Regions from separate parts of the Tardiphaga sp. P4_G1 genome, predicted to be linked through region 2. Evidence: predicted binding sites of a transcription regulator. Region 2 holds the regulator's gene; the other holds the start of a gene.
The links. Region 2 encodes LexA, which represses DNA repair genes until DNA is damaged. Its sites were predicted from a motif close to TGTTCNNNNTGTGTTCNG; they were not measured.
Positions count from the first base shown of each region.

Region 1: a site for LexA is predicted at 13,689-13,706, ahead of AC1DUY_RS12630 (ImuA family protein). Genes of this name have one in related genera too.

Region 1 covers NZ_JBFUJU010000004.1:506,456-521,527, reverse strand. The annotation lists gene AC1DUY_RS12665 (HWE histidine kinase domain-containing protein) at 1-1,389, opposite strand, end outside; gene AC1DUY_RS12660 (efflux RND transporter permease subunit) at 1,640-4,762, opposite strand; gene AC1DUY_RS12655 (efflux RND transporter periplasmic adaptor subunit) at 4,799-5,968, opposite strand; gene AC1DUY_RS12650 (CoA transferase) at 6,189-7,586, opposite strand; gene AC1DUY_RS12645 (hypothetical protein) at 7,685-7,972, shown strand; gene AC1DUY_RS12640 (error-prone DNA polymerase) at 8,005-11,358, opposite strand; gene AC1DUY_RS12635 (Y-family DNA polymerase) at 11,355-12,941, opposite strand; gene AC1DUY_RS12630 (ImuA family protein) at 12,835-13,626, opposite strand; gene AC1DUY_RS12625 (putative DNA modification/repair radical SAM protein) at 13,789-15,030, shown strand; gene AC1DUY_RS12620 (UdgX family uracil-DNA binding protein) at 15,052-15,072, shown strand, end outside.
Region 2 covers NZ_JBFUJU010000001.1:682,922-697,993, forward strand. The annotation lists gene AC1DUY_RS03360 (Orn/Lys/Arg family decarboxylase) at 1-436, shown strand, start outside; gene AC1DUY_RS03365 (N-acetyltransferase family protein) at 458-1,027, shown strand; gene lexA (transcriptional repressor LexA) at 1,330-2,052, shown strand; gene AC1DUY_RS03375 (ComEC/Rec2 family competence protein) at 2,071-4,353, opposite strand; gene AC1DUY_RS03380 (glutamine--tRNA ligase/YqeY domain fusion protein) at 4,456-6,126, opposite strand; gene gltX (glutamate--tRNA ligase) at 6,326-7,750, shown strand; gene gltA (citrate synthase) at 7,905-9,209, shown strand; gene lpxB (lipid-A-disaccharide synthase) at 9,303-10,457, opposite strand; gene AC1DUY_RS03400 (LpxI family protein) at 10,454-11,335, opposite strand; gene lpxA (acyl-ACP--UDP-N-acetylglucosamine O-acyltransferase) at 11,359-12,162, opposite strand; gene AC1DUY_RS03410 (response regulator transcription factor) at 12,319-12,576, shown strand; gene AC1DUY_RS03415 (LuxR family transcriptional regulator) at 12,573-12,815, shown strand; gene AC1DUY_RS03420 (hypothetical protein) at 12,935-13,588, shown strand; gene AC1DUY_RS03425 (hypothetical protein) at 13,742-14,566, shown strand; gene fabZ (3-hydroxyacyl-ACP dehydratase FabZ) at 14,696-15,072, opposite strand, start outside.

The DNA.
Region 1 (15,072 bases), on a different contig from region 2:
CGGTGTCAGCCGATCGCCCAATGGACCGATTTCGTACGTCTTGTTGGGATCACCCGCCCAGTTCAGGGTTTGCGCAACTTCGCTACGAAAGAACAGAAGATAATCGCGCGGCAGTTGCGACAAGGGCACGGCCAGCACGCCGGAAACGGCAAGGGCATAGTCTTCAGCCGCCGGCAATCTATCTGACAATGCGCTCGTCGCCCACACCCTGCCCTCGGCGACCGAATTGATGAAGCCCATCAGCGCCGGCACTGCCGCAGCCGGCGGCGCGCTGCCATAAGACGTCCAGGTCTTGTTGAGGTATAGGCCAATACCGTCACACGGCATCAGCACGCTAAAATCGCGAATGCTTTCCTTGAGCAGGTCTTCGACATCGCCGTGATGCGAAACATTGTGCAACAGCTGGTCGAGATAGCGCCGCGCGCTTTCGCTAGCAGCCAGTTTGCGTTTTTGAAGAAGCCCGGCCAGTTGCATGGAAAAGAACTCGCCAAACATCTCTGCAGCAACGCGTTTCTCCATGGAAAGCGCGCGCGGTGCATAGTGATGGCAAGCGATCAGCCCCCACAGCGCGCCGTCGTGGATGATGGAAATCGACATCGACGCACCGACGCCCATATTGCGCAGATACTCGCAGTGGATCGGCGAAACGCTGCGCAGATGTGCAAAGGACAGGTCGAGCGGTTCACCAGATGTGTCGAACTCCGGCTCGATGGCCACGCGCTCACCGCTTGCATCCGAGACGATACGCACGGTGTTCTGGACGTAGAGCACCCTCGCCTGCTGCGGGATGTCGCCGGCCGGGAAGTGCTGCCCCAGAAAGCTCTCGAGATCGCCGCGGCGCGCCTCGCTGATCACCCGGCCGGAACCATCATGAGCGAATTGATAGACCATCACCCGGTCGTAGCCGAGTCCGCCACGCAGCAGCCGCGCCGCATTGTCAAACAGCACGTCGAGATCGTTGCATTGACCGATGCGGCCGATCAGCAAGCGCGACAACTCCAGAGGCGGTGTCGCCTCGCTGGCGTCCACAGGCTCGAATTCGATGATGTTGACGCCCTTGTGCCGATGCACAGCGACGTTGAACGCGGTCTGCGAATGCGCGACCTTGAAATCAATCAGCAGTCCCGGGCGCTGCTGGTTGCCCCATTTGGCGATGGCATTGCGAATGTCGTGCGCCGGCCCCTCGCCGATCAGATCGTCCAGCCTGCGGCCATTGATGTCGCCTGATCCCACACCAAGCATCGCGCCGGCATTGATCGAATGGCGCCGGACCATCCCGACAGAGCCATCGCAGGCGAGCAGACAACCATAGGGTTGAACACTGCCGGGGATGTGGATTGGCTCGCGGTCGCAATTGGTCAGGTCGACAGAGGCGGTCTTGGTGAGCATCAAAAAGTCTCTGAAAAGATGCGGCGCTCGAAACGACGGCCGCCAGCATGGCACGGCTGCATCTTTGAAAAAAGATCAGTAAATACAGCGTTCAAGAGCACCTACCGAAACGCCACAGGGGCTGGAATAGCCGGGTGGGGAACCGGTCAACGGGCAAGCGCCGGTTTCGATCCATGCCGAGGCCGGTTTTTTGGATATGGCCATTGGGCTGCCTCAGGGACAGCCCGAGCCGCTCCCGTCGCAAGCTGGTTTAACGCGCCCGGCTTGAGAAGAACGAGATCAGCACCGGCAGGGTGATCAGGATCACCAGCGGCGCCAGCATCATGCCAGTGACGACGACAACCGCGAGCGGCTTCTGGACCTGAGACCCGATTCCCTCCGACAGCGCCGCCGGCAGCAGGCCGACGCCCGCAACGATGCAGGTCATGAGCACCGGCCGCAGTTGCAACTCGCCGGTCCGGATCACAGCCTTGATGCGCTCATAGCCCTCGTCGATCAGCTGATTGTATTGTGACAGGATCAGGATGCCGTCCATGACAGCAATGCCGAACAGCGCGATGAAGCCGATCGCCGCCGATACGCTGAACGGAATACCCGTGATCAGCAGACCGAGCACGCCGCCAAAGATCGCCATTGGGATCACGCTCATGGCCAGCAGTGTGTCGGCCATCGAGCCAAAGTTGAACCAGAGCAGCACGCCTATCAGAGCGAGACTGATCGGCACGACGATGGAAAGCCGTGCGATAGCGTCCTGAAGATTGCCGAACTCGCCGACCCATTCGGTCCGCGAGCCCGACGGCAGCTGAACGAGCGCTGCGACCTTGTCCTGCGCTTCCTGAATGGCGCTGCCGAGATCGCGTTCGCGTACCGAGAACTTGATCGGCAGATACCGCTCCTGGTTCTCGCGATAGATGTAGGCTGCACCCGAGACGAGATTGATCGATGCCACTTCACTTAGCGGGATCTGCGCGATCGTGCCGTTCGGACCTGGTGCGCCGATGCGCAAATTCTGGATCGCCTCAGCGCTACGGCGATATTCCGGCGCCAGCCGCACCATGATCGGGAAATGCCGATCGCTGCCGGGCTCATAGAGATCGCCCGCGGAGTCGCCGCCGATGGCCACCTTGATGGTGGCGTTGATATCGCCGGGCGACAATCCGTAGCGCGCAGCCTTGGCACGGTCGACGTCGATCTGGATGGTTGGCTGCCCCAGCGATGTGAACACGGCGAGATCCGTCACGCCCTGCACCGTCGACAGTACGGCCTTTATCTCGTTAGCGGTCTTGGTGAGTGCATCCAGATCGTTGCCGTAGAGCTTGATCGAGTTCTCGCCTTTCACGCCGGAGACGGCTTCAGAGACGTTGTCCTGCAGATATTGCGAGAAATTGAACTCGACGCCGGGAAATTTCGTCTGCAGTTCCTTGAGCAGGCGCGCCGTCAGCGCATCCTTGTCCTGCGGCGCCGGCCATTCGGAGGCAGGCTTCAGCGGGGCGAAGAATTCCGCGTTAAACAAGCCAGCCGCGTCGGTGCCGTCATCGGGACGGCCGTGCTGCGAGACGACGGATTCTACCTCAGGCTGCTGGCGGATCAGCCTGCGCATCTCGTTGACGTAAGTGTTGCCTTCCTGCAGCGAGATCGTCGGCGGCAGCGTGGCGCGGATCCAGAGATTGCCCTCTTCCAGCTTCGGCAGAAATTCCAGGCCGAGGAAACGCGCCATGAAGAAAGTCACCACGACGAGACCGATCGCGATGCCCAGTACGATCTTTCGGCTGGCGACCGCCCAGTGCAGCACCGGCATGTAGAGGCGATGTAGCTGGCGCATGATCCAGGTTTCGGTCTCCTGGACATGCGCCGGCAGAATGATCGCGCTCAGCGCAGGCGTGACGGTGAATGTCGCGATCAGGCCACCGGCGAGCGCATAAGCGTAGGTCCGCGCCATCGGTCCAAAGATATTGCCTTCAACACCGGACAGCGTGAACAGCGGCAGGAATGCGGCGATGATGATCGCGGCGGCAAAGAAGATCGAGCGCGACACGTCAGCGGATGCGCTGAGGATGCCATGCTTCTTCATGCCCATGATGGTCTCGGGCGAGATGTGGCTGCGCTCCGCTTCGGAAAGCTCTGTGGTCTGGGTCAACCGTCTGAAGATGGCCTCCACCATGATGACCGTACCATCCACGATCAGGCCGAAATCGATGGCGCCCACCGATAGCAGGTTGGCGGATTCGCCGCGTAGCACCAGAATGATGACAGCGAAAAACAGGGCAAACGGAATAGTGGCGCCAACAATCAGCGCGCTGCGCAAGTTGCCGAGGAACATCCATTGCAGCAGCACGATCAGCAGGATGCCGACGACCATGTTGTGCAGCACCGTATGCGTGGTGGTGTCGATCAGGTCCTTGCGGTCATAGATACGTTCGATCCGCACGCCGGGCGGCAAGATGCCTCCGCGATTGATCTGCTGCACCAGCTGTTCGACACGCGCGATGGTCGGTGAACTCTTCTCGCCGCGGCGCATCAGCACGATGCCCTGGACGATATCGTCCTCCTGATTGAGACCGGCAATGCCGAGGCGCGGCTTCTCGCCGACCGACACCGTGGCGACATCCTTGACCAGAACCGGATTGCCGTTGGTCTGGGAGATCATCGTATTGGAAAGGTCGTCGATCGAGCGAATGAGGCCGACGCCGCGCACCACGGCCGATTGCGCGCCGATATTCACGGTGTTGCCGCCGACATTGATATTGGCGTTGCCGACGGCGGTCAGCAGTTGCGGCAGCGTCAAGCCATAGGCAACGAGCTTGCTGAAGTCGACCTGGATCTCATAGGTTTTGGTCTTGCCACCCCAACCAATGACGTCGATGACCCCTGGTACCGCACGGAAGCGGCGCTGCATGATCCAATCTTGCAGGGTCTTGAGATCGAGCACGCTGTAGTTCGGCGGCCCCACCAGACGATAACGGAAGATTTCCCCTACCGCAGAGATCGGCGATATCGTCGGCTGTGCATTGCCCGGCAAGGTCCCGAGCTGCGACAACCGGTTCAGGACTTGCTGCAATGCTTCGTCATAGGTGTAGTCGAACGAAAACTGCAATTTGACGTCGGAGAGACCGTAGAGCGAGATAGTGCGGATCGTTTTGAGGTTCTTGATGCCCGCGACCTGCGCTTCGATCGGAATCGTGATGTAGCGTTCGATTTCCTCGGCAGAGAGACCGTTGCTCTGGGTCACAATATCGACCATCGGCGGGGTCGGATCGGGATAGGCCTCGATATTCAGCTGATTGAAAGCAAACAGACCACCGATGAAAACGACGGCGAACATCGCCACCATCAGGAAGCGACGGTCGACGGCCAGAGCAACAAGACGATCCATCCAGATCGGACCTTTCAGAAGAGCCGAAGCTGGGGGTTAGCTGGCGGAGGCCGCGCGATCGATAAACAAGCTGCCTTTGGTGACGATGCGTTCGCCGGCTTTCAGGTTGCCATGGACCTCGACGAGATTGCCATTGGTCATACCGGTCTTGATCGTGCGCAGCTCGATGGTCTTGTCGTCATGCGCGACCCAGACGCGGACCTGATCGCCTTCATAGATCAGCGCCGTTTTCGGCACGCCTATCGTCGGCTGGTCGCCAGGCGCGTAGATCGTCACGGTGGTGAACATTTCCGGCTTCAGCAGACCGTTGCTGTTGTCCAGCGTGGCACGTACCAGCAGACGACGCGTCGCGGGATCGAGCGCAGTCGCGACATAGCTGATGCGGCCAGTGAGCACACGGCCCGGCAGCGCGAGTGCGGTGAAACTCATTTCCTGACCGATCTGCACGGCAGCAGCTTCGGTCTCGCGCACGAAGGCCGTGAGCCACACCGATGAGAGATCGCCGATCACGAAGACCGGATCGGCAGCGCCGGCGCTGATGTACTGGCCCGGGCCGATCTTGCGCTGAACCACCGTGCCTGCAAGCGGCGCGTAGATCGTCGTTTCCGGATTGATACGGCCTTTCTCCTGAAACGCCGTGATGGCGTCTTCCGAGAGGCCAAGAATACGAAGGCGATTGCGTGCGGCTTCGAGTGCCGTGTCGGCGGTGCGCAGATCGTTCTGTGCCTGCAGCAGCGTGGCCTGGCTCTGCTGATAGTCTTTCAGCGGCACAGCCTTGCCTTCGAACAGGTCGCGGGCGCGCTTGTCCTGGATCTGTGCGAGGTCGACTTGCGACTTCGCCTTGTTGAGAGCCGTGGTCGCGGCAACGAAATCATTCTGCGCGCCGACGGTGTCGGCTGCTTCGATCACAAAGAGCGGCTGGCCCTTTTCGACGTGGTCGCCTGGCTTGGCGAGCAGCTTGGTGACGCGGCCGGCATAGGGTGAGAAGATCGGGGTCGAGCGGTCCTCATCGACGGCAATCTTGCCCTCGGTGACGTGTTCGGCGCGGAAGGCACGCACAGTGACCGGCTCGATGGTCAGGCTCGCCCATTCCGACGGCGACGTTGCATAACGCTGCGGGTTCTTTCGCGACTGGCTCGAAACGTCGGAATGCCCCTTCGACGGGGTGGACAGCCGCACGTAGCCGACGCCTGCGGCGACCAGCATAGCAGCAATGCAACCGCCCGCGATCAGGCGTTTTCCGCTAAACAGCTGAGATCGTTGATCTAAATTCGTCACTGTCCAGTCCTTGGTAGGAAACGCACTTATTCCGCGGCGATTTGTCCCATTCACGCGCTAATAGTGCGCATCTGGGCGTTCAGACAATCTAAAAACGCGTGTGCACTTACGAATCTTCGTTAAAATTTTGAAATCCTGCAAATGGGTTTCAATTGCCGGACGGCCATACCGCCGGATGGCTGCCGAGGGGCATGGCTGGACGCACCCACGATGCCGGGGTTCGCGATAACACGGCTGCATGACGGACCGCCGACAACTGGCCAAATCCGGACGGCATATCCTCAGTAAAGGCTTTGACCATCTCTCCCTTCAAGTCTTCGACCGCGAGACCATCCGCGATCCTTCCCATATCCCACAGCCATTGACCGGTGCGGGCAAGAGAGACCTGCACGTGCCAGCTACCGCCTTCACGCGCCTGACGTGCACGGGCGATCATGGCGCCGAACGCCATTAAGTAGCCGGTGGCGTGATCCAGCATCTGGGCCGGTAACTCCCTGGGCCCATCGACGCCGGCCGCCTGCCCTTCGGCATGGTTGAAGCCGGTCGCGCATTGGACGAGGGAGTCGAAGCCGCGGCGCCCGGCCCACGGCCCGGAACGGCCATAGGCGGAGAGCGAGACATAGACGATACCGGGACTGACACGGGCCGCCTCCTCCGGCGAGAAGCCGAGCGCCGCGAGCGATTGCGGGCGGTAGCCCTGCGAGAAGATATCCGCCTGCGCGAGCAATCCTCGCAAGGTGTCGCGCCCCTGCCCGCTCTGGAGATCCACGAAGCTCGAGAGCTTGCCGCGGCCGGTATCGATGGTGAGCCACGGGATCGCCGGCAGATCGGGGCTGGAGACCAGCATCACATCCGCGCCATGGGCCGCAAGCGTGCGACCAGCGACGGGACCGGCGATAACGCGTGAGAGATCGAGCACGCGCAAACCGGCAAGCGGCCGGGCGCCGATCGGCCACAGCTTCGGTTCGGCGTCGCCAATCCGGATGATCTCGACGAGCGGCAGTTCAGCAACGGCTGTAGCCTGCGGCAGCGCCATCCATTCGTCATGGGAGCGCATCAGCGCCACGACGCCGCCGGCTGCATAGGCTGCGGTCTCGAAGGCCTCGCCGTTCCATTGCATCAGAGCCGCCTGCACCGCTTCACGCTCCGGCGCGCATGACAGCACCTGGCAGACAGCGTCGCGATGATGCGGGAAATTGGTATGCAGCCGCACGAACTTGCCATCGCCGGTCTTGTAGACACCAGCGATCGCATCCCAGGCGGGCGGCGGCGGATTACCGTCGCAGCGCAGATAGCGCTCGCTGCGGCATTCGACGATGGCATGGCGCATGTCGACAGAGACAGTCTGCGTCTGTCCGCTGCGTAGCCGCCAGATCTCGGCAGCCGCCATTCCGGCCGCAGCGATACTGACCTGAGCGGCTGCACCGACATGGAATGACGACGGCAATTGCGGCTCATTGCCGGTCAGCGCGACACGCTGGAGCGCCGCAATATCACCGCCAGCCTGCCTCCAGAGGTCGCCGAGCAGTTCACGAATGCCGTACATCAACGTCCTCCCCCTTTCCCACGCCACCGATTCAGCTCACGCTTCCAGGTGACCACATCCGTCATCGCATCATCTTGTACAAGCATGGAGGAGAGAGCATGGCCACCATCGATCCATTGACAGCCGGCGCCGTGGTGCTGGCCACGGCTGCCACCGACGCGGTCTATGTGATGTTCACCTCTGCGGTGGTGGCCCGTCGGCGCATCCCTGCGGCCACCTGGAGCAGCGTCTGGTATGTACTCTCGTCCTATGCCGTCATCAGCTATACCGAAAACTGGATGTATGTGGGGTTCGCCGCCGTCGGTTCATGGATCGGCGCCTATGCCACTATTACTTTCCTGCACCGGCCGCCCGGCGGACCGCCAGTCGGTGCATCACCTGAATAGGTAAGAACGGCTGAATGGTTTCTGAACAGCGCTTAATGGAAATCCCGCGAGCGCGGCAGGATCCGGACATTGCGCGGATGGCGAATGCGTTGTGCGGGATTGTCGGGATGCTCGCGGCGATCGTCATTGATCGGTTCCGGACCTGACAGCGCCTGCTGCGGTGTGCCGAGTGCATCATTGCCAAGGTGCTTCAGATCGTCCGAGCGATCGATCAGCCGTTCGGCGACGAGATGCACGACCTTGTCCGGGCTGCTCTGAATCGTACCCTCGACCAGAATGAGCCTGGAGCCCATGACCTCCCTGCGAAACTCCTCCATCACCTTCGGCCATACGACGATATTGGCGATACCGGTCTCGTCCTCCAGCGTCATGAAGACCACGCCATTGGCGCTGCCCGGCCGCTGCCGCACCAGCACGACGCCGGCACAACGCACGCGCCGTCTGTCATTGGCATCCACAATGCTCGCGCAGGTCACCACTTTTTCCCGCGTGAAATTCGCGCGCAGGAACTCCATCGGATGTCCCTTCAGTGACAGCCGGATAGTCTGATAATCGGCGACCACCTGTTCGGGCAAAGGCATCTGCGGCAGCGGTGCCGCATGTTCGTCCGGCTGTTCGCGGGCACTCGCAATCTGGAACAGTGGTAGCGGCACGTCATCCGGCAAGCGCCTTACCGCCCATAATGCTGCACGACGATCCAGGCCGATGGAGCGAAATGCATCGGCATCGGCGAGCATGATCAGCGCGCGTTTTGGCAAAGCGGTATCGCGGGCAAAATCTTCCAGCGAGGTGAAAGGCTGTAGCTCTCGCGCGGCAACGATGCGCTTGCCCCAATCTTCTCCCGGCGGCTTGCCAGCTTTTTCACGTTCGCGCTTCTCATCCGGATCCGCCCATTTGAATCCATCGATCTGGCGAAAGCCGAGGCGAACGGCGCAATAGTCTCCGCTCGGTTCTTCTAGCGTATTCTGCGAATGACTGAAGGACACATCGATCTCCCGCACATCGACGCCGTTGTCGCGCGCATCGCGCACGATCTGCGACGGCGCATAAAACCCCATCGGCTGTGAGTTCAACAGCCCGCAGCAGAATGCATCCGGATGATAATGTTTCAGCCATGACGAGACATAGACAAGTTGCGCGAAGCTCGCCGCATGGCTCTCCGGAAAACCGTAGCTGCCAAAACCTTTGATCTGATCGAAGCAGCTCTGGGAAAATACCGGATCGTAGCCGCGGTCGACCATCTTGCCGACCATCTTCGCCTCGAACGTATGCATGGTGCCGACATTGCGGAACGTCGCCATGGCGCGGCGCAGACCATTGGCCTCTTCTGAAGTAAAATGTGCCGCTTGGATGGCAATGCGCATCGCCTGTTCCTGAAACAGTGGCACGCCAAGGGTCTTGTGCAGGACATTCTTCAGTTCGTCCTTGTTGCCCCCCTTCGGAAATGGATATTCGATATCATCAGGGTTCATCGCCCGCCGCTTGAGATAGGGATGCACCATGTTGCCCTGGATCGGGCCCGGGCGAACAATCGCGACTTCGATGACGAGATCGTAGAAGGTGCGCGGCTTCAGGCGCGGCAGCATGTTCATCTGGGCGCGGCTCTCGACCTGGAAGACGCCGAGGGATTCGCCGCGCTGAAGCATTCTGAAAACGGGCGGAGCGTCGTCGGCCTCAGCCTTAATGTCCTTGAGTTCGTAGCGCCTGCTCTTATGACGAAAGATCAGGTCAAAACATTTCCGAATGCAGGTCAGCATGCCCAGCGCGAGCACGTCGACCTTCATCATCTTCATCGTGTCGACATCGTCCTTGTCCCATTCGATGAAGGTGCGGTCGTCCATCGCCGCATTGCCGATCGGCACATAGGTGTCGAGCCGATCCTGCGTCAGCACATAGCCGCCCACATGCTGCGACAGGTGGCGCGGAAATTCGATCAGCTCGGTGGCCAGCTCGACAGCGCGCATGATCATCGGATTGGATGGATCGAGACCGGCCTGCTTGACCTGCATCTCGTTGAGACCCTTGCCCCAACTGCCCCAGACGGTGTCGGCCAGCGCCGAGGTGACGTCCTCGGTCAGCCCCAGCGCCTTGCCGACATCGCGGATTGCCGAGCGCGGCCGGTAGTGGATGACAGTGGCGATGATTGCCGCGCGATGACGGCCGTATCTTTTGTAGACATACTGCATCACCTCTTCGCGCCGGACGTGCTCGAAATCGACGTCGATGTCCGGCGGCTCAAGCCGTTCCTTGGAGATGAAGCGCTCGAACAGGAGATCAACCTCGGCGGGATTCACCGAGGTGATGTCGAGCATATAGCAAACCGCTGAATTGGCCGCCGAGCCCCTGCCCTGACACAGGATGTTCTGGCTGCGCGCATAGCGCACAATGTCGTGGACGGTCAGGAAGTAATGCGCGTAACCGAGCTCGGCGATGAGCGCGAGCTCCTTGCGTAAGGTGGCTTCGAGCGTCTCATCGACACTATTCGGGAAATGCCGGGCATATCCCTCCCAGGTCAGATCCGCGAGATGCTGCTGCGCGGTCTTTCCCGGCGGCACCGGTTCGTCGGGATATTGGTATTGGAGTTGGTTCAATGAAAACGTGATGCGATCGGCAAAACGGATGGTTTCACGGATCGCATCCGGATAATCGCGAAACAGCCGAGCCATCTCAGCAGCCGGCTTGAGATGCCGTTCGGCATTCATTTCCAGTACGCGACCGGCCTGCTCGATGGTTGTCTTTTCGCGGATGCAACTGACCACGTCCTGCAGGATGCGGCGCTCCGGCGTGTGATAGAGCACGTCATTGGTGGCAATCAGGGGCACGCGCGCAGTGGCTGCGATGCGCTGCAGCTTGGCCAGACGGCGTTTGTCATCGCCCCGATGAAACGGACTGGCACCAAGCCAGACGCCTTCCGCCGGCAGGCCCGATAGTGCATCGAGCGTGCACAGGACAAGATCACTGTCGATCCGATAGGTCGGCATTAGAACAAGCAACACCCCTTCGCTGAGCTCCGCGAGATCGCCGAGCTGCAGCAGGCATTCACCCTTGTTGCCGCGCAACTTGCCCATGCTGAGCAACCGGCACAGTCGGCCATAGGCAGCGCGGTCGCACGGATAGGCAAGGATGTCAGGCGTACCGTCATTGAAGACCAGCCGTGTGCCGATCAGAAGCTTGGGTTTGTAGACAAGATCCTTGTGGTCCAGCTCGGCAAAGGCACGCACCACTCCGGCCATGGTATTGTGATCGGCAATGCCAATGGCATAAAGCCGCTCGGCACTGGCCTGATGCACATAGTTCTGCGGATGCGACGCACCGCGCAGGAACGAGAAATTGCTGGTGACGCCAATCTCGGCATAATCAGTCGCGCCGACGCCGCCCGTGCTCATGCGAACAGCCCATGCACGAACCATTGCGGCGAAACGGCTTGATCGTCCGCGTCTCTTATTTCACCATAAAGCCCGTCGCGGAAGAGCCAGAAACGTTGACCTGCCTCATCCTCGACGCGAAAGTAATCGCGCGTCGGCTTCGCCTCCTGCGCACGCCACCACTCCATCGACACACGCTCCGGGCCTTCCACATGAATGACGTTGTGAGACACCCGTCGCCAGGTGAATTTCTTAGGCGGCTTGTCTGGAAACTCCGCAAGCGGGACGTCGATCACCTCAGGCTGCTCGAACAACCGTAACGGCCGCAATGGCGGTTCGTCTTCACGCACTGGCCATGCTGCCTGCATGGCGGCAGCCAGATGATGCTGTGCCGGCACCCCCAGCATCGCGCGTTCGGGAATGTGGCTCTCGACGGGCAGATAAACCAGCACACGCCGCGGCCCGATCCGCGCAGCAATACGGTCGATCAGGTCGGCCAGTTCATCGTTCGCATGCACATTGGCATCGAGGTCGCGCTGCTGCTGCACGACGATTTCCGTGCGGCTGGCCGACAGGCGGATCATATCGAAGCCGAAACCGGGATCGAGCGGATCGGCAATCGCGTCCAGTCGCTCGCGGAACAACCGGTCGATCACCTCGCCCTTAGTCACCGGCAGGCCGGTTTCCGCAGTGATCACCCGCACCGCGCCGTCGGTGCGAAAGAACGCCGCTTCCAGCCGCCGCGCGCCCTTGCCCTGCCTGTCCATCGCATCGATCAACGTGCGTGCCAGCTTGGCCAGTGTCAGCGTAATCACACCATCGGTGGCGATCGGTTCGGCGAAGCGTTGCTCGACGATATAATCCGGCAGCGGCTTGCGCGGCGAGATCGGCGCATCGCTGTGCCCCAGCGCCTGTTCCAGCAGCGTCGTGAATTCCGCGCCGAAGCGCGCAGTGATTTCGGGGCGCGACCGCGAGGCGACATCGCCGATGGTCTTCAAGCCGGCGCGGCGCAATCCACGGATGATCGCCTCATCGGCGCCGAGCGTGAACAGCGGCAGCGGCGTCACTGCCTTGGCCTCCTCGCCCGCGGCGATGATCCAGCCATGTGTATATCGACTGAGCGTGCGCGCGCATGTCGATGTCCCCGCAATCGCTGCACTGACAATAAAACCCTGCCGCGACAGCGCCACGCAGAGCTGCTCCATCAGTGCGGCCTCGCCACCGAACAGATGGGCACAGCCGGTGATGTCGAGAAACAGGCCATGCGGCAGATCCAGCGCTACCAGTGGCGTGAAGCGGTCGCACCAATCGGCGATGTCGGTCAGTACCTGCGTATCGGCGACAGGATCAGCATCGAACACCTGAATGTCCGGACAGACCGCACGGGCATTGGCGAGCGGCAGACCTGGTTCAAGGCCGAGCTTCGCCGCGGCATCGTCCAGCGCGGAAATCTGCAGCGCATTGCTTTGCTTGGCGACGACAATACTTGCTTGCAGATTAGCTGGCGCGCCGTTGCGCGCGAGCTGACGTTTGATGCGATCGGTTGGCAGGCGCGGCAGCCACAGGCTGAGGATGCGCCGATGTGTCACGGAAAACGCACTCATCACACCTCCATTCCATGATCCATTGCCCGTTCGGGCCGTGACGATTTCGAACCAGTTGCACGTCGAGCATGGGCACGCCCCATGATTGCCAGGGCCTGAATGGCGGCGAATGCGCGGAGCGGATGATCCAGCGCGTCTCTGCCGTACTCGAGACCGGAACGCCTGCAGTCCGCAGCAACAGACAAGTGACGCCCGAACCGCGCGCCGCCAGCGTGAGCTTGCGGCTGGCGACGAGATCGAACTGTTTGCTGTCGCCCCAGGTCTCGAGCACGACGCTGCCCAGCGCGTCGCAGGCCAGCGCATCAGCCGTGGTCCGCAATGCCGTCTCGACATCGGGCGCGCGCACGGTGACCAGCAAGCGCGGATCGAGACCGAGCTCGCGCCAGCCGCTCATGGCCAGCGCGCCGCATTCGCGTTCGGAGAAATCCTGCCGGATCCACAGCAGCGGCCGCTTTGCCGAGACACGATGCGCGAGGCCGGCGACAAAGCCCGTGGCCGCCGCGCTGTGCCGGCCTTCGGCGAACACCTCATGCATGGTGCCACGCGCGAGGCCGCCTTGCAGCGCCGCGTCCGCCTCGGCATGACCGAGCGACACGCGATCCGGCGCATAGGTATCGCTGTGGGTCTCGATGCGTTCGATGCTGCCGCGCAATTGCGCGAGCGTGGTCATGCGTGCGCCGGTCATGCGCCGCTCCTCGAAATTGTTTTGCCATCACGGGTTTTTAGTGAACCCATTGCCGGCCCATTTGTTCATGATATGTTCTAATATAAAGCTAAGATGGCAAGCCGAGTCAATCGGGATCATCAGCCACTTTTTTAGCATTTGAAATCAAAGGGATTTTTGAACATGGACGTGAAGCGCAAGCTGGAGATCCTGGCGGATGCCGCGAAATACGACGCGTCCTGTGCGTCCAGCGGTACCGAGAAACGGGACTCCCGCGACGGCAAAGGCATCGGCTCGACCGATGCAGGCATGGGGATCTGTCATTCCTATGCGCCGGACGGCCGCTGCATCTCGCTGCTGAAGATCCTGCTCACCAATGCCTGCAATTACGATTGCCTTTATTGCGTCAACCGGGCCTCCAGCAACGTGACGCGCGCCCGCTTCACCGTCGACGAAGTGGTGCAACTGACGCTGGATTTCTACCGGCGCAATTACATCGAGGGACTGTTTCTTTCCTCGGGCATCATCCGCAGCGCCGATTACACGATGGAACAGGTTGTCGCCGTCGCGCGGAAACTGCGCGAGGAGCATCATTTCCGCGGCTATATCCATCTCAAGACCATTCCGGAAGCCGACGACGCGCTGATCACCGAGGCCGGAAAATATGCCGACCGCCTCTCCATCAATATCGAGGTGCCCGAGGAAGACAGCCTCGCCAAGCTGGCGCCGGAGAAAGACGTCCGCGCCATTCGTCGCACCATGGGTCGATTGCGGTTGAAGCTCGATGAAGCCCGCGAGGGACGCAAGCCGACGCCGCGCGGCAAAGTCGGGCCGCGTTTTGCGCCGGCCGGCCAGAGCACGCAGATGATCGTCGGCGCCGACAACGCCAATGATTCAACCATTATCCGGACCTCGGCCAATCTGTACGGGTCCTACAATCTGAAGCGCGTCTATTACTCCGCCTTCAGCCCGATCCCCGATGCAAGCCGTTCGCTGCCGCTGCGCGCGCCGCCGCTGATCCGCGAGCATCGGCTGTATCAGGCCGACTGGCTGATGCGCTTCTATGGCTTTGATGCCGACGAGATCGTCGATGACAACGACGGCATGCTGTCGCTGGAGATGGATCCGAAGCTCGCCTGGGCGCTGCGACACCGCGAGCGCTTCCCGCTCGACGTCAACCGCGCCAGCCGCGAAGACCTTTTGCGCGTGCCCGGTTTCGGCGCCAAGGCCGTGCAGCGGATCATCGAAACGCGCCGGATCTCGTCGATCCGCGTCGGCGATCTCGCGCGCCTGCATATTCCGCGGAACAAGGCACTGCCTTTCATCGTTCTTCCGGATCATCGCCCGGCCGTGAATTTGCTGGACGGCGCGAGACTGGCGGAGCGGTTCAAGCCGAAGGCGACGCAATTGGGATTTGGGTTTTAGACTTTCATTTCAGGAGACCTGATGCACAGTATCGTGCTGGAG
Region 2 (15,072 bases):
CGCGCGGCGCAGGCCGGCGCGTTATGCGGGCATACGCCTGCGGGATCTGTGCGGCGACATGCACCGGTTCTTCCGCGAGGCCAATGTGAGCGAACTTCAGACCAGGCAATTCTCCGCTGACCATCTGCCGGAGATCGCCATGTCGCCCCATGATGCTGCGCGCTGTCTGGTGCGCAACGACGTCGATTACCTCCCCATCGATGAGATCTTCGGGCGCGTCGCGACGACGCCGTTCGTGGTCTACCCGCCCGGCATCGCCACGATCGTCCCCGGAGAACGGCTCACTGAACGGTCAAAGCCGATGATCGATTATCTCAGGATGTTCGAGACCTGCTTCAACACCTTCCCGGGCTTCGACGTCGAAATCCAGGGCATCTACCGCAAGGTCGACGCCAATGGCCGGATCCGACTTTACACTTACGTGGTCTCCGAATAGGGAGCACGTAAGGAGCCTGATTTGCCAACGGAACTCGAACAGCCGGTCGTCATCCGACCGTCACGCGACACCGACGTCGATGCCATGCTGGCGATCTATCGCCGGCACATCCGGCAAGGCGTTGAGGAAGGCGTCAGCGACGCCGACACGCCGCAGCCCGACGATCTCAGAGACCGGCGCAAGAACCTGCGCAGCAAACGGTTCCCGCACCTCGTCGCCACGCAAGGCGGCGAGGTCATCGGCTACGCCTATGTGGTGCTGTTTCGGAAGCGACCGGCCTATCGCTACACGGTCAAGCATTCGATCTATATCCACCACGGGCATGTCGGCCGAGGCATCGGCCGGCTGCTGATGCGCGAGTTGATCGACGTCTGCGCGGCGGCCGGCTTTCGGCAGATCATCGGCTACATCGATGCCGACAACACGGCCTCGCTCGGCTTGCATGAGAGCTTTGGCTTTGCGCGCGTCGGCTTGCTGCCCGGCGTCGCCTATCGCTCGGGCCGCTGGGCCGACACGATCATGGTTCAGCGCTCGCTGGCGACCGGCTCCACAACTCCGCCGCCGCCCATTGGGCGCATGACGTCCGCGTAGCCCAAGCGACCGCGGAAGCATTTTCCATGTCCGTAGAGGGTCGACGACTGGTGAGGAACAGCCTCCTCAAACCTCGCTCAACGTGCGTTCTGTTGACGGCAAATTAAGCATTGCAGAACACATATGGAACATATAGTGTTCGTTCATGATTTGTTTCGAGATTCTGTGGCTTTGAGTAGTTTGAGAGTGCCCGAACTCGCGCAACCGATCTTCGAACGATCGTCTCTGGATTGAGGCTCACTGTTCGAAGGCCCTTTGAAACGCACGCGGCGGCCGACACCGTCAACTGAGGATGGCTTCAGATGCTCACGCGCAAACAATACGAACTCCTGCGATTCATCGATCAACGGCTGAAGGAAGCTGGCGTCCCGCCCTCCTTCGACGAGATGAAGGATGCGCTCGACCTGCGCTCCAAATCCGGCATCCATCGTCTGATCACCGCACTGGAAGAACGCGGCTTCATACGCCGTCTGCCCAACCGCGCCCGTGCCATCGAAGTCATCAAGCTGCCAGAGCTCGGCGCGCCGGTCACCGGCGGTACCGGCCGCCGCGGCTTCACGCCCAGCGTCATCGAAGGCACGCTTGGCAAGGTGCGTTCCGCCGCCAGCATCGCTAGCAACAGCGGCGATGATGACAATGGCCGCACAGTTGCCATCCCGGTGATGGGCCGGATCGCGGCAGGTACGCCGATCGAGGCACTGCAGACCCGCAGCCACACCATCAGCATGCCCGCCGACATGCTCGGCTCCGGCGAACATTACGCGCTCGAAGTGCGCGGCGATTCCATGCAGGACGCCGGCATTCTCGATGGCGACACCGTGCTGATCCAGCGCAACGAAAGCGCCGACACTGGCGACATCGTGGTGGCCCTGATCGACGACGAGGAAGCCACGCTGAAGCGCTTCCGCCGCCGCGGCGCGTCGATCGCGCTGGAGCCTGCGAATGACGCCTACGAGGTCCGTATCCTGCCACCCAACCGGGTGCGCATTCAGGGCAAGCTGATCGGGCTGTATCGCCGCTACTGAGATTTGCGCCTCGGCGGATTACTGATCTTCGGGTTGAAGATCGGTTTCCACCGGCGTCGCATCCACCGGCCGGTTTTGCGGCGGACGACTGGTCTCCAACCTATCGGACAGAGGCTGATCGGGAATGGCTGGTGACCACGGACGGTCCAGGCCACGCGGTCGCACGGCATCGATCGCAAGGCCGTTGGCGGTTCGCTGCAGGCTTACCGCACCGTTTCGTTGCAGGCGGTCCTGATCGATCACCAGCGCACGGCAATCCCTCGGCGGTTGTTTCGTCGTGACGATCAGCGCCGCTTTCTCGCAATCATCTGTGAAAGCATCCGGCTGTAGAACCAGCGCCACCAAAGCGCCATCGGCCAGCGCCGCGATGCACCCGTCGCGGTCGCAGGACACACCGTGGCTGACGGAGGCATCGGTCGGCAGACGCGCATCGGCATCGCCGGCGAGCCACTCTTTCAACAAAAATGTATCCTTGGCGCTGCGCATCACGTGGAGATGCCCGTCCCTGCCCCGCACCGCGACGCTGTGACCGTCACCCGAGATCAGCACATCGGGCTGCTTCACCAGCAATGCCCACACAATCGAGATTGCAAGCACGGCAGCCCCCGCGAAGCGCAACGGCGTGCGCAGCAATCCCAGCACGATGATGCCGATACTGGCTGATATCAGCGGCCCGGTGCCAAAGGCCGGCATCCGGCCGATGGCGCCGGGCAAGGCTGCCACCCATTGCGTGACGACAATCATCCACTGGATGCCGACATCCATCAGCCGCCAGAACACACCGTCAAAGCCGAACGGCATGGCCACCAAACCGAGAATGCCGGCCGGCATCACCAACGCCGAGACCACCGGCATCGCCAGGAGATTGGCGACGACGCCATAAGGCGTGACGCGATGGAAATGAAATGCGGCATAGGGCGTGGTGGCAAGGCCCGCGACCAGCGAAGCCAGTACGAGCATCGCGATCTCGCGTCCGCCCCATAGTGCCACGCGCGCCGTCGCGGAATGATCGGGCGAGGCAAACAGCGCGGGCATGCCGATCTGCACCAATGCGACCAGCCCCAGCGTCGCCGCGAATGACATCTGAAAACTGGGATGCACCAGCGCTTCCGGCGCGACGATCAGCACGACCATTGCCGACACCGCCAGCGTGCGGAACGTCACCGCCCGGCGATCGACCATGACTGCAATCAGCACGACGGCCGTCATGAAGAACGAACGCTGCGTGGCGACCTCGGCGCCCGACAGCAGCAGATAAAATAGCGCTGCGAGTAATGCCGCAGCCGCTGCGACTTTCTTGATCGGGAATGTCACGGTCAGGACAGGGATCAGTGCCAGCAGTGCGCGTATAGCAAAGAACACCACGCCGGCGACAACGGCCATGTGATAGCCAGAAATCGACAACACATGACCGAGGCCGGAGATGAACATCGCATCATTGACGTCAGCCGAAATCGCATCGCGGCGGCCCGTGAGCAGCGCCGTAGCAATGGCGCGGCTATCGCCCGAGAGCACTGTGCGGATCCGCGCGTCGATGGCGTCGCGTAGCCCCTGCATGGTCGCCGAATAGCGTAGCGCCACACTCGGCTGTATCGGCGGATCGACTGCCTTGATGCCGCCCATCACGAAGCCGGATGCGCCGATCCCTTGAAAATACAGATCGCGTCCGAAGTCGTAGCTGCCCGGCCGGAGCGGCGACAGCGGCGGCTGCAGCCTTGCCTTCAATTCGACGAAGCTGCCGACGGCAGGCGCCGTGCCCTTCTTCACCGACAGCCGCACACGAGTGAGCTTCGGTGCGGCGCGCGGGCTGTCCATCGTGGCAACGCGCAGCACGAAGCGATCCGTGCGCTCCCGTTCCTCGTGCGTTTCGACGAAGCCGGTAATCGCGACGGAATAGAGCGGCTTCGCCAGAACCTCATGAGCCACACGCGCGGTTTTCATGGCAGCCATCGCGAAGCCCGCCGCGATGGCCGCAATGAGCAAGATCAAGGGAAACCATCGCTGCCGCCGCAGCAAAAACGCAGCCACGCAAAGAAGGCCTGCCGTCGCAGCGGCAACCCAGGCCACCGGCTCATGCTCAGCGGCAAAATACAGCGCGATGCCGGTGCCGAAAGCGATCGGCACCCAGGGCAGCAAGCGACCGGGACCAGCTTCGGCCCGCACCCACGTCCAGAGCGTCCCGAAGCCCGACGTTGACGACGTCGCTGATGGGGCAGCGACGCCTGCCGTGGCCGGCGGCGGCCATGTGGTCGCCGTGCCGGATCGGCCCCGCCGCTGTTGCTGATCCCCGCTCCGCGCCATCGAACGCCCGCACGCCACGCTCGCCCGTCCGAATGCTATCCGAAGGACAAGCGGCGACTAGCGGAACGGATGCAGAATACGAAAACTAATCCCTGGGGTTGCTCAGGCGAGCTTGGCGTAGCTGTCGCGCAGACCGACGGTGCGGTTGAAGACCAGCTTGCCGGGCGCTGAGTCCTTGTCGCGACAGAAATAGCCCTGACGCTCGAACTGCACGACATCGCTTGTGTTATCGCTCGCCAGCGCCGGCTCCAGCATGGCGCCGGTCAGCGTCTCCAGCGAGTCCGGATTGAGCTGCGATGCGAACTCGGTCGCATTGGGCTGCGGATCGGCGAACAGCTGATTGTAGACGCGTACTTCCGCCTGCACGGCATCTGCGGCACTCACCCAATGGATCGTCGCCTTGACCTTGCGGCCGTCCGGCGCATTGCCGCCCCGGGTTTCCGGATCATAGGTGCAGCGCAGTTCGACCACCTCGCCAGCGGCATTCTTGATGACGTCCTTGCAGGTGATGAAGTAGCCATAACGCAAGCGGACCTCGCGGCCTGGCGCCATGCGGAAGAACTTCTTCGGCGGCTCTTCCATGAAGTCGTCATGCTCGATGTAGAGCTCACGGCCGAATGAAATCTGCCGGTTGCCGAGCGACGCATCATCGGGATGGTTGACGGCTTCGAGCTGCTCGGTCTGTCCTTCCGGGTAGTTCTCGATCACCACCTTCAGCGGCTTCAGCACCGCCATGCGGCGCTGCGCCGTGCGATTCAGTGTCTCGCGCACGGCGAAGTCGAACATCGAGATATCGACGGTCGAGTTGGCCTTGGCGACACCGATGCGCTTGACGAATTCGCGCAGCGCTTCGGCAGGAATGCCGCGGCGCTGCAGGCCGGCCAGCGTCGGCATCCGTGGATCGTCCCAGCCGGTGACATGGCCGCCGCGGACGAGTTCAGTCAGCACGCGCTTCGACAGCAGCGTGTAGGTCATGTTGAGGCGCGCGAATTCATACTGATGCGGCCGCGATGGCACCGGCAAGTTTTCCAGACACCAGTCATAGAGCGGCCGGTGATCCTCGAATTCGAGCGTACAGATCGAATGCGTCACGTGTTCGATGGCATCCGACTGACCGTGGGCGAAGTCGTAGCTCGGATAAATCTTCCACGTCTCGCCCGTGCGCGGATGATGCGCATGCAGGATGCGATAGATCACGGGATCGCGCAGATTGATGTTACCCGACGACATGTCGATCTTGGCGCGCAGCACGCGGGCGCCGTTCGGGAATTCGCCGGCACGCATCCGGGCGAACAGATCGAGGTTCTCGTCGACCGGACGATCGCGGAACGGGCTGTTCTGGCCGGGCTCCGTCAGGGTGCCACGCTTAAAGCGGATTTCTTCCTGCGACTGGTCATCGACATAGGCCTTGCCGGCGCGGATCAGATGTACCGCCCAGTCATAGAGCTGCTCGAAATAGTCCGAGGCGTAATGCAGGTTGCCTTCGCCCCACTCGAAGCCGAGCCAGCGGACGTCGCGCTGGATGGCGTCGATATATTCCTGCTCTTCCTTGGTCGGATTGGTGTCGTCGAAACGCAGGTTGCAGTGGCCGCCGAATTCCTCGGCAACGCCGAAATTCAGGCAGATCGACTTGGCATGGCCGAGATGCAGGTAGCCGTTAGGCTCCGGCGGAAAGCGCGTCACCACGCTCTTGTGCTTGCCGGATTGCAGGTCCGCCGCAACGATGTCGCGGATGAAGTCACGGCCTGCGTCGGATACCGATTCGTCTGTCATTTGCTGCCTTTCAAGCTGCGCCCTATGTGCCAAATCCGGAAGGCCGCGCCAAGGCCGGATCAGGGGCCGGGTCCCGCGAAAGGGCCTTTTCCGATGCGGTTCCGGCCCCAAATCCGCGTTTATTCGCCGTGAGACAGCGCCCTGTCGTTGTGATAAACGCCCGCCAACACTCACACCGAACTCGATCGAACCCGCTGATATGACCGCTCCCGTCGTTACCCGTTTCGCCCCCTCGCCGACCGGCTTCCTCCATATCGGCGGTGGACGCACCGCGCTGTTCAACTGGCTCTATGCTAAGAAGACCGGCGGCAAGATGCTGCTGCGGATCGAGGATACCGACCGCGAACGCTCAACGGACGCCGCGATCGACGCCATTATCGACGGGTTGAAGTGGCTGGGCATCGAGTGGGATGGCGACACCGTCTTCCAGTTTGCCCGTGCCGGCCGGCACCGCGAAGTCGCCGAACAGCTGCTGGCCGAGGGCAAGGCGTATTACTGCTATGCCAGCGCCGAGGAACTGCAACAGATGCGCGAGACCGCCCGCGCCGAGGGCAAGTCCAAGCTCTATAACGGGCTGTGGCGCGACCGTGATCCGTCGGATCCGCGCCCCGACGTCAAACCGACGATCCGCCTGAAGGCGCCGCTCACCGGCGAGACCGTGATCGAGGATCAGGTACAGGGCCGCGTGGTCTGGCAGAACGAGAATCTCGACGACCTCGTGCTGCTGCGTGGCGACGGCAATCCGACCTACATGCTCGCCGTGGTGGTCGATGACCATGACATGGGCGTGACCCATGTCATCCGCGGCGACGACCACCTGATCAACGCCGCCCGCCAGAAGCAGATCTACGACGCGCTCGGCTGGACCGTCCCCAGCATGTCGCATATTCCGCTGATCCATGGGCCTGATGGTTCGAAACTGTCGAAGCGCCACGGCGCGCTCGGCGTCGAGGCCTATCGCGCGCTCGGCTATGTGCCGGCCGCCCTGCGGAATTATCTGGTGCGGCTCGGCTGGAGCCATGGCGATCAGGAAATCTTCTCGACCCAGGAAATGATCGACGCCTTCGACCTGTCGGGGATCGGCCGTTCCGCCGCGCGCTTCGATTTCGCCAAGCTCGAAAATCTCAACGGTCACTACATCCGCCACACCGACGATCAATCCCTCGTGACCATGTTCGAGGACGTGCTGAATTACGTGCCCGGCGGAGCCGAACTGAAGGCGAAGCTCAACGACACCACGCGCGCCCAGTTGTTGCGCGCCATGCCCGGCCTGAAGGAACGCGCCAAGACGCTGATCGAACTGATCGACGGCGCCAATTTCATCTTTGCCGATCGCCCACTGGCGATGGAGCCGAAGGCGCAGGCCGCGCTGACGCCGGAAACCCGTGTGCTGATCGGCAAGTTGCGCACGGCACTGGAAGCCGTCACCGACTGGACCGCAGCAAATGCCGAAGCCGCTACCCGCGCCTTTGCCGAGGAAGCTGGCATCAAGCTTGGCGGGGTTGCGCAACCGCTTCGCGTGGCGCTGACCGGCAAGACCACATCGCCCGGCATTTTCGATGTTCTGGCGGTATTGGGACGGCAGGAATGCCTGGACCGGCTCGCCGATCAGGCATCTATTTAGCATAGCTGTAGGCTGCTTTTGCCCGCCTTGCAGCGCACACAGCAATACGCTACGCATTCTGGCGAATGCTCTGGAATTCCCGGCTAGCCTCCCCATTTCTCCTGAAATGTCGGTGGCTTGCCGGCTCCTCAACGATCTCATCGGGGACCACGCGATGGACGCAAAAACCAATACCAAATCCGCAACGCTGACAGTCGACGGCAAGAGCTTCGAACTGCCGATCCACAGCGGGACCGTCGGCCCTGATGTCATCGACATCGGCAAGCTCTACGCCCAGTCCGGGATGTTCACTTACGATCCCGGCTTCACCTCGACAGGCAGCTGCCAGTCCAAGATCACCTATATCGATGGCGATGCCGGTATCCTCGAATACCGCGGCTACCCCATCGAGCAGCTCGCCGAGAAGGGCGACTTCCTCGAGACCTGCTATCTGCTGCTATACGGGGAACTCCCGACCAAGGCGCAGAAGGCAAAGTTCGACGCATTGGTCACGAACCACACCATGGTTCACGACCAGATGAGCCGCTTCTTCCAGGGCTTCCGCCGCGACGCGCATCCGATGGCCGTGATGGTCGCGTCGGTTGGCGCCCTTGCCGCTTTCTACCACGACTCAACTGATATCAACGATCCGAAGCAGCGCGACATCGCGTCGATCCGCATGATCGCCAAGATCCCGACGCTCGCGGCGATGGCCTACAAGTACACGATCGGTCAGCCCTTCGTGTATCCGACCAACTCACTCGATTTCGCGGCGAACTTCATGAAGATGTGCTTCGCCGTGCCGTGCGAGGAGTACAAGGTCAATCCGGTGCTCGCCAAAGCGCTGGACAAGATCTTTACGCTGCACGCCGACCATGAGCAGAACGCATCGACCTCGACGGTCCGCATCGCCGGTTCGTCGGGCGCCAATCCGTTCGCCTGCATCGCCGCCGGCATCGCCTGCCTGTGGGGACCGGCGCATGGTGGTGCCAACGAAGCCGCGCTGCAGATGCTCGCCGAAATCGGCACCGTCGACAAGATTCCGGAATTCATCGCCAAGGTGAAGGACAAGAATTCCAGCGTCCGCCTGATGGGCTTCGGTCACCGTGTCTACAAGAACTACGATCCGCGCGCCAAGCTGATGCAGCAGGCCTGCCACGAGGTTCTCAAGGAAACCGGTCACGGTGGCGACGAGATGCTCGCCGTTGCCATGGAGCTCGAGAAGATCGCGCTGTCGGACCAGTACTTCATCGACCGCAAGCTGTATCCGAATGTCGATTTCTATTCGGGCATCACGCTGAAGGCGATGGGCTTCCCGACCTCGATGTTCACCGTGCTGTTCGCCGTCGCCCGCACCGTCGGCTGGATCAGCCAGTGGAGCGAAATGATCGGCGACCCGCAGCAGAAGATCGGCCGTCCGCGCCAGCTCTATACGGGTGCTGCCCGCCGCGACTATGTGGATATCGCCAAGCGCGCCTAAGACCTCGTTTCGCAGAGTGCGAAAATCAAAACGGCGGATCGCAAGATCCGCCGTTTTTTTTTTGTTACGCTGCAATCTCTTGAATGAAGGCCTTCAACTCTTCCGCATGGTGGCCAGCACGACATTGGCCGCACCGACGCTCGGCGACGCTTCGCCCGTCGCCATGATCCCGTCGAGCCGCGCCAGGGCTTCAATCTGACGGCGCCGCATCGGTGTGTCTGCCATCACCTCTTGCAACGACGCTGCAAGCTTCTCCGGCGTGCAGTCTTCCTGGATGAACTCCGGAATGACGTTTTCGCCGATCACCAGATTGGCGAGGATCACCGACGATGATGTGATGCGGCGGCGGATGATCCAGGCCTCGACACTGCCGGCCTTGTAGGCTGTGACCATCGGCACACCTGACAATGCAAGCTCCAGCGTCACCGTCCCCGATTTGGCAAAGGCCGCATGCGCAATGCGGAACGCGGCGCGCTTCTCTGTTTCGCCCACAACGATCCGTGGCTGCACCGGCCACGCCTTGAGCGCTTCGGCGATGACCTCAACGAGATGTGGCATGGTTGGCAGGATCAGTTCGAATTGCGTGCCCTGCTTTTGCAGCAGATCGAGCGTCGCGCCGAACGTTGCCATGTGATGACGGATCTCGCTGCGACGGCTACCGGGCAGCACCAGCAGCACCGGTGGCTTCGTTTCGCGACGCGCCTGCTCGCCCGCATTGGGACGCAGCGCATCGATCTGCTCGATCAGGGGATGACCGACATAAGTGCATGGCGGTCCGCCGAGCCGCCGATGCGCCTCCGGCTCGAACGGCAGCAGCGCCAGCACATGATCGACATAGGCGCGCATCGCCTTCGCGCGCCCCGGCCGCCACGCCCACACCGTTGGCGACACATAGTTGACGACGGGAATGGAGGGATCGCGCTGGCGCACACGCTTGGCGACGCGATGGGTGAAGTCCGGGCTGTCGATGATGACCAGCACGTCGGGTCTGGCCCGCAAGACGTCCTTGGTCGCGCGCGTGATGAGCTTCAGGATCGACGGCAATTTCCGGACGACCGCGGCCAGGCCGATGATGGAAAGCTCTTCGATAGGAAACAGTGACTGCAGACCTTCCCGCGCCATCGACGAACCGCCAACGCCTTCGAAGCGCACATCGTCGCCGAGCCGCTGGCGTAGCACCTTCATCAGCGCGGAGCCGAGACGGTCGCCGGATTCTTCGGTGGCGATGAGATAGATCGTCTTCGTCACGTCGGAAGTCCCGTTACGAAAAGACCTGCGGCATCGGCAGCGACAATCATCTGCTGCGGTTCGGCGACGATCGTATTGCCTGCGACGATGGCGATGCCGGCGAGCTTCGCAGCCGCAGCACGCTCGATCGTCCGCGGTCCCAATGTCGGCAGATCGAAACGCAGATCCTGACCGCTCTTCGGCGCCTTCACCAGTACACCCCGCCCTGCCTTGGCGCGAATACGTCCCTGCTCACGCAAGAGCGCCACGCGGGCCAGCAATCCATCGGTGCCTTCGATATCCTCGATCCCCACCACATGGCCGTCGATCACCACGGTCGCCTGGCCGATATCGAACGGGCTCAAGGCGCGCAAGACGTCGCGCCCACGCGCGATATCGGCTTCAGCATCCTGATCCGGTACGGCACGTGTTACGCTGCCTTCCGGCATCAGCACATCGGACGCGACGTCCTTGATCCCCAGCAGACGAAAACCTTCATGCTCGAACAGGCGGCTGATACTCGTCAGCAAGTGATCGTCACCGCCGCGAAACGCGCGAAACACTTTCGGCATCACGCGAAGCGTTGCCCAGTCCAGCCTGATCTCGGAGATTGCCGGGCGCACCAGCGTGCCGATGAATGTGAGATCCCGGCAATTTTCGCTGCGCATCAGCTTCAGCAAACGGCCAAACTGGCCAATGGGAATCCAGTGGTGCTGAAATCGCGCCACCAGCGCCGGATCGCAGAAGCCCTTCAGCGCGAACACGACAGGCTTGATGCCACGTGCCTGCAGCGAGTCCGCGACGGCGAAGGGCAGCGAGCCGCCGCCGGCGATGATGCCGAACGGCGAGCCTATCGGCGGATGCGATTGCGGGTGCTGTATTTGAGCCTGGTCAGTCATGCTTCGCCCCGCGATACCCGAATTCAGGAACTGCTCTTGCTATCCTCGGGCAGGCACAGCGCGCGATGTTTGGCGCCGGTGATGAATGTCAGGATTTCTGCAATCGCCGGATCGTCATTCGCCAAAGGCTGCACGCGCTCGAGCCGCTCGGCAAAGACGCCGGGGCCATGGAACAGCTTTTGATAGAACGAGCGCACGGCGGCAACGCGCTCCTTCGTGAATTTGCGGCGCTTCATGCCGATGATGTTGAGGCCTTCCAGCGCCGCATACTGGCCATTCACGAGGCCGAACGGGATGATGTCGCCGCGCACGCCGCAGATGCCGCCGACCATGACCTGCGAGCCAATGCGGGTGAACTGGTGCACGGCCGACAGCCCGCCCATGAAAACGAAATCGCCGATCTCGCAATGGCCGCCAAGCGTCGCCGAAGTCGCGAAGATCACGTCGTTGCCGACATGGCAGTCATGGCCGACATGGGCGCAATTCATGAAGTAGCCGCGATCGCCCACCGACGTGATGCCACCGCCGGCGACAGTACCGGCATTCATGGTCACGGACTCGCGGATGGTACAGCCATTGCCGATGGTCAGCCGGGTCAGTTCGCCTTTGTAGCTGAGCGACTGCGGAGGCGTGCCTAACGAGGCGAACGGATAGATCGTGCAATTCTCGCCGATGGTCGTCTGCGCTGTCACGTTGATATGCGACAGCAGCTTCGTGCCTGCACCGATCGTGACATGCGGTCCGATGATGCAGAAGGGTCCGATTTCGGCGCCCTCGCCAATGACAGCACCGTCGGCGACGCGGGCGGTTGGATCAATCTTGCTCATCGAGAAGTCCAGTTCCTGCAAATTTCTAGGATTTTCCGCTGCGTAACCCGCGTCACGTGGACTGTCCAGTACCGCGCCGACAAGCACCACTGGAACCTTGCTGAACTCAAGATGTTCATGATACGTTCTTTATAAGCCAGTACGGAATGACCTTTTATGGCGCGTCTGACCAATCGCGAGGAGGAAGTATTGTCGCTGGTTGGCCAGTCGATGAGCTGCAAACAGATCGCGCGCGCCCTTGCCATTTCCGAGTTCACCGTCCGCAAACATCGCGCGAGCATCCTGCACAAGATGCGGCTGGGAACGACGGTGCAACTCACCGCCTTCGCCAAAACGTCTTCCACCAACACGTCGCAAGTTGGCGATACATCGCAACACGCCGATCGGCGGGAAAGACCCGACCGGTCTTTTTGATCGGCAGCCCACCCGTCCTGCGACCGCGCGAAATCGACGTCGCGCGGCTCATTACTGTTGGCCTCACCAGTAAGCAGATTGCCCGCAAGCTCGGGATCAGCCCCCTCACCGTCCGCAAGCATCGCGAGAATGCGATGCGTAGCCTGAACGTCCACAGTCTTGCCGAGCTGATCGATGCGACGAGACGGCTCGGTTTCGTCAATACGCCAACGGAGCCATATCGCACAACCAATGGTTGATACGCGCTATGGTTGTTATCCACGACATCGTCACGACATCACGCAAGCCGTAATGCTTCCTCGCTTCGCAAGGCCGCTTGTTGTCGCCGACCAGTCACCATTCAGCCAGGAGCAGCAACATGGCCAAGTACACGATCAAGGTTCTGAACAACTCTGGATTCGCGAAGAATTATGTTCTCTTCATGCAACCACCCGCCGTGACATCGACGGGCGGACAGCCGGTCGTTTACAGTAACGCGTGGGTGACGTTCAACGGCATCCTCCCGGGTGGAACGGATACGGTCGAGTACACCGACGAGACTTTCGCCTACTGGGCGACTGCAACCATGCCCATCGCTCCAGGGACAACCATGGGCCAGAGCGGCGCTGCTGCGGTCGACGTCACTCTGCAGGACAGCGTCACCTTCGCCGGAACGACGCCCATCGGGTTCGGCACCGTTACACCGGGCGGCGCGATGACCGGCTCTTACAGGATTATCGCCAACAACGATTTCACGGCATCCAACGGATACTTGTTCGGTCTGGCGCGTCCAGGCAACGTTCCAAGCATCCCGTCGCCGGTCGCGACCTTCATCGCGGAGCCGAACGACACGTTCAACGTGACACCTGTGATCAACTTCTATGTCGCCGATGGCGCATACACGCCCGGTCAGATCATCGACTACACCGCAGCCTCGACCAAGGCCGGCAACGTCAACTTCACGGGTCGCGCACAAACCAGCGCTGTGGTCACGCAGAACCCCGACGGCTCCTTCTCGCCTCAGTACTACTGATCGATCGGCATCGGCGAAGGCCTGCGTCCTGGCACGCACCAAATCCTGATCCGGATCTGCATCATGTGCGCCGAGATCGGTGCCGCCGCAGCGGGCGGCGGCACCGCATAACCATCCCCTCCAATTCACATGCTGACATCACAAGAGGTCCACATGGCTGTAGCCTATTCATCCTTTGTCACACCGGCCGGGAATCTCGCACCGGCGATTCACGGTGCCAATTTCGACGCCCCGTTCAACTGTTCAGCCACATTCACCGGCACCTGCTCGGCTGGCGAATATCGCCAGTATGTCATGGGCCAGAACACGGCCAATGGCAGCGCGGTCGCCCTCGTGTTGTGCGGAGCTGTGGTGCTGCTACCAGCGGCATATCAGGAAGATGGCTGCCCCTCCGGCAGCTGTACGGCGTACGGACATCGAACCTGTCCACAGCACCCGTATGATCGTTATGACCCTGTACGCGCGGACGGATGCCAGTTCTCGATGTATGATGCGCCCGGGTTCAAGAACGTGGTGCGACGGACCAAATACGTCGTCTATTTTTCATTCCAGGGAAAACTGATCGACACGTCAGCCGGCGGCGCCGTCCTTGCAACAAAAGGATGGACGGTAGAAGGGACTACGACCGTGGCAGAGACTCCTCCAACACCGGCCTTGGTTGGCTTGTCGGCGACTGAGAAACTCATTGGTGCGCATACCGCGCTCAATCTCGAAACCGGCGCGCTTGAATTGCACATCGTGATCACGCGCCCCGCAGGCTTACCGGGCCTCGATGGCTCGTCGATGAGCCTATCTCTCCTCGATCCGACGGGTAAAAGATCGCATCCGTCTGACGCACCAGCGGTGCACGAGATCGGGACTCAGAGCCAATCGACGGTGAGTATCGTCTATACGCTCCGCCAGGGCACCACCCCGCCGAGCTCGATAGAACTGGCTGTACATGGCGGCGTCGTCACGATGCGTGTTCGGCAGCGCTAGCGCGTTTCCGAGCGAAGTGGGTACCGGTTCGCATCAAGAAAACGCGCCTAAACAAAAAGCTAGAGCCTCGGTTCTGATTCTATCAGAACCGAGGCTCTAGACGAATGACGCGGACTGAGCGGTGTAGCCTCAGTCTGTCAGCATTGCACCGACATCGGCCTCGGCGACGACCTTGCCATTTACCTTGGCGTCGCCATGGAACCACCACATCGCCTTTTTCCGGCCGATCAGGTGCAGATGATATTCGATCGTATCGCCAGGCATCACCGGCTTACGAAACTTGCACTTGTCGATGGTGAGGAAATACACCGCACGCGGCTTCTCGGTGCCTTCGACGGACGAGATGCCGATCACGCCCGCTGTCTGAGCCATGCCTTCGATCATCAACACGCCGGGATAGACCGGGCGATCAGGGAAATGCCCGAGGAATGCCGGCTCGTTGATCGTGACGTTCTTGATACCAATGCCGCTGAAGTCCTTGCGGATGTTGACGACACGATCGATCA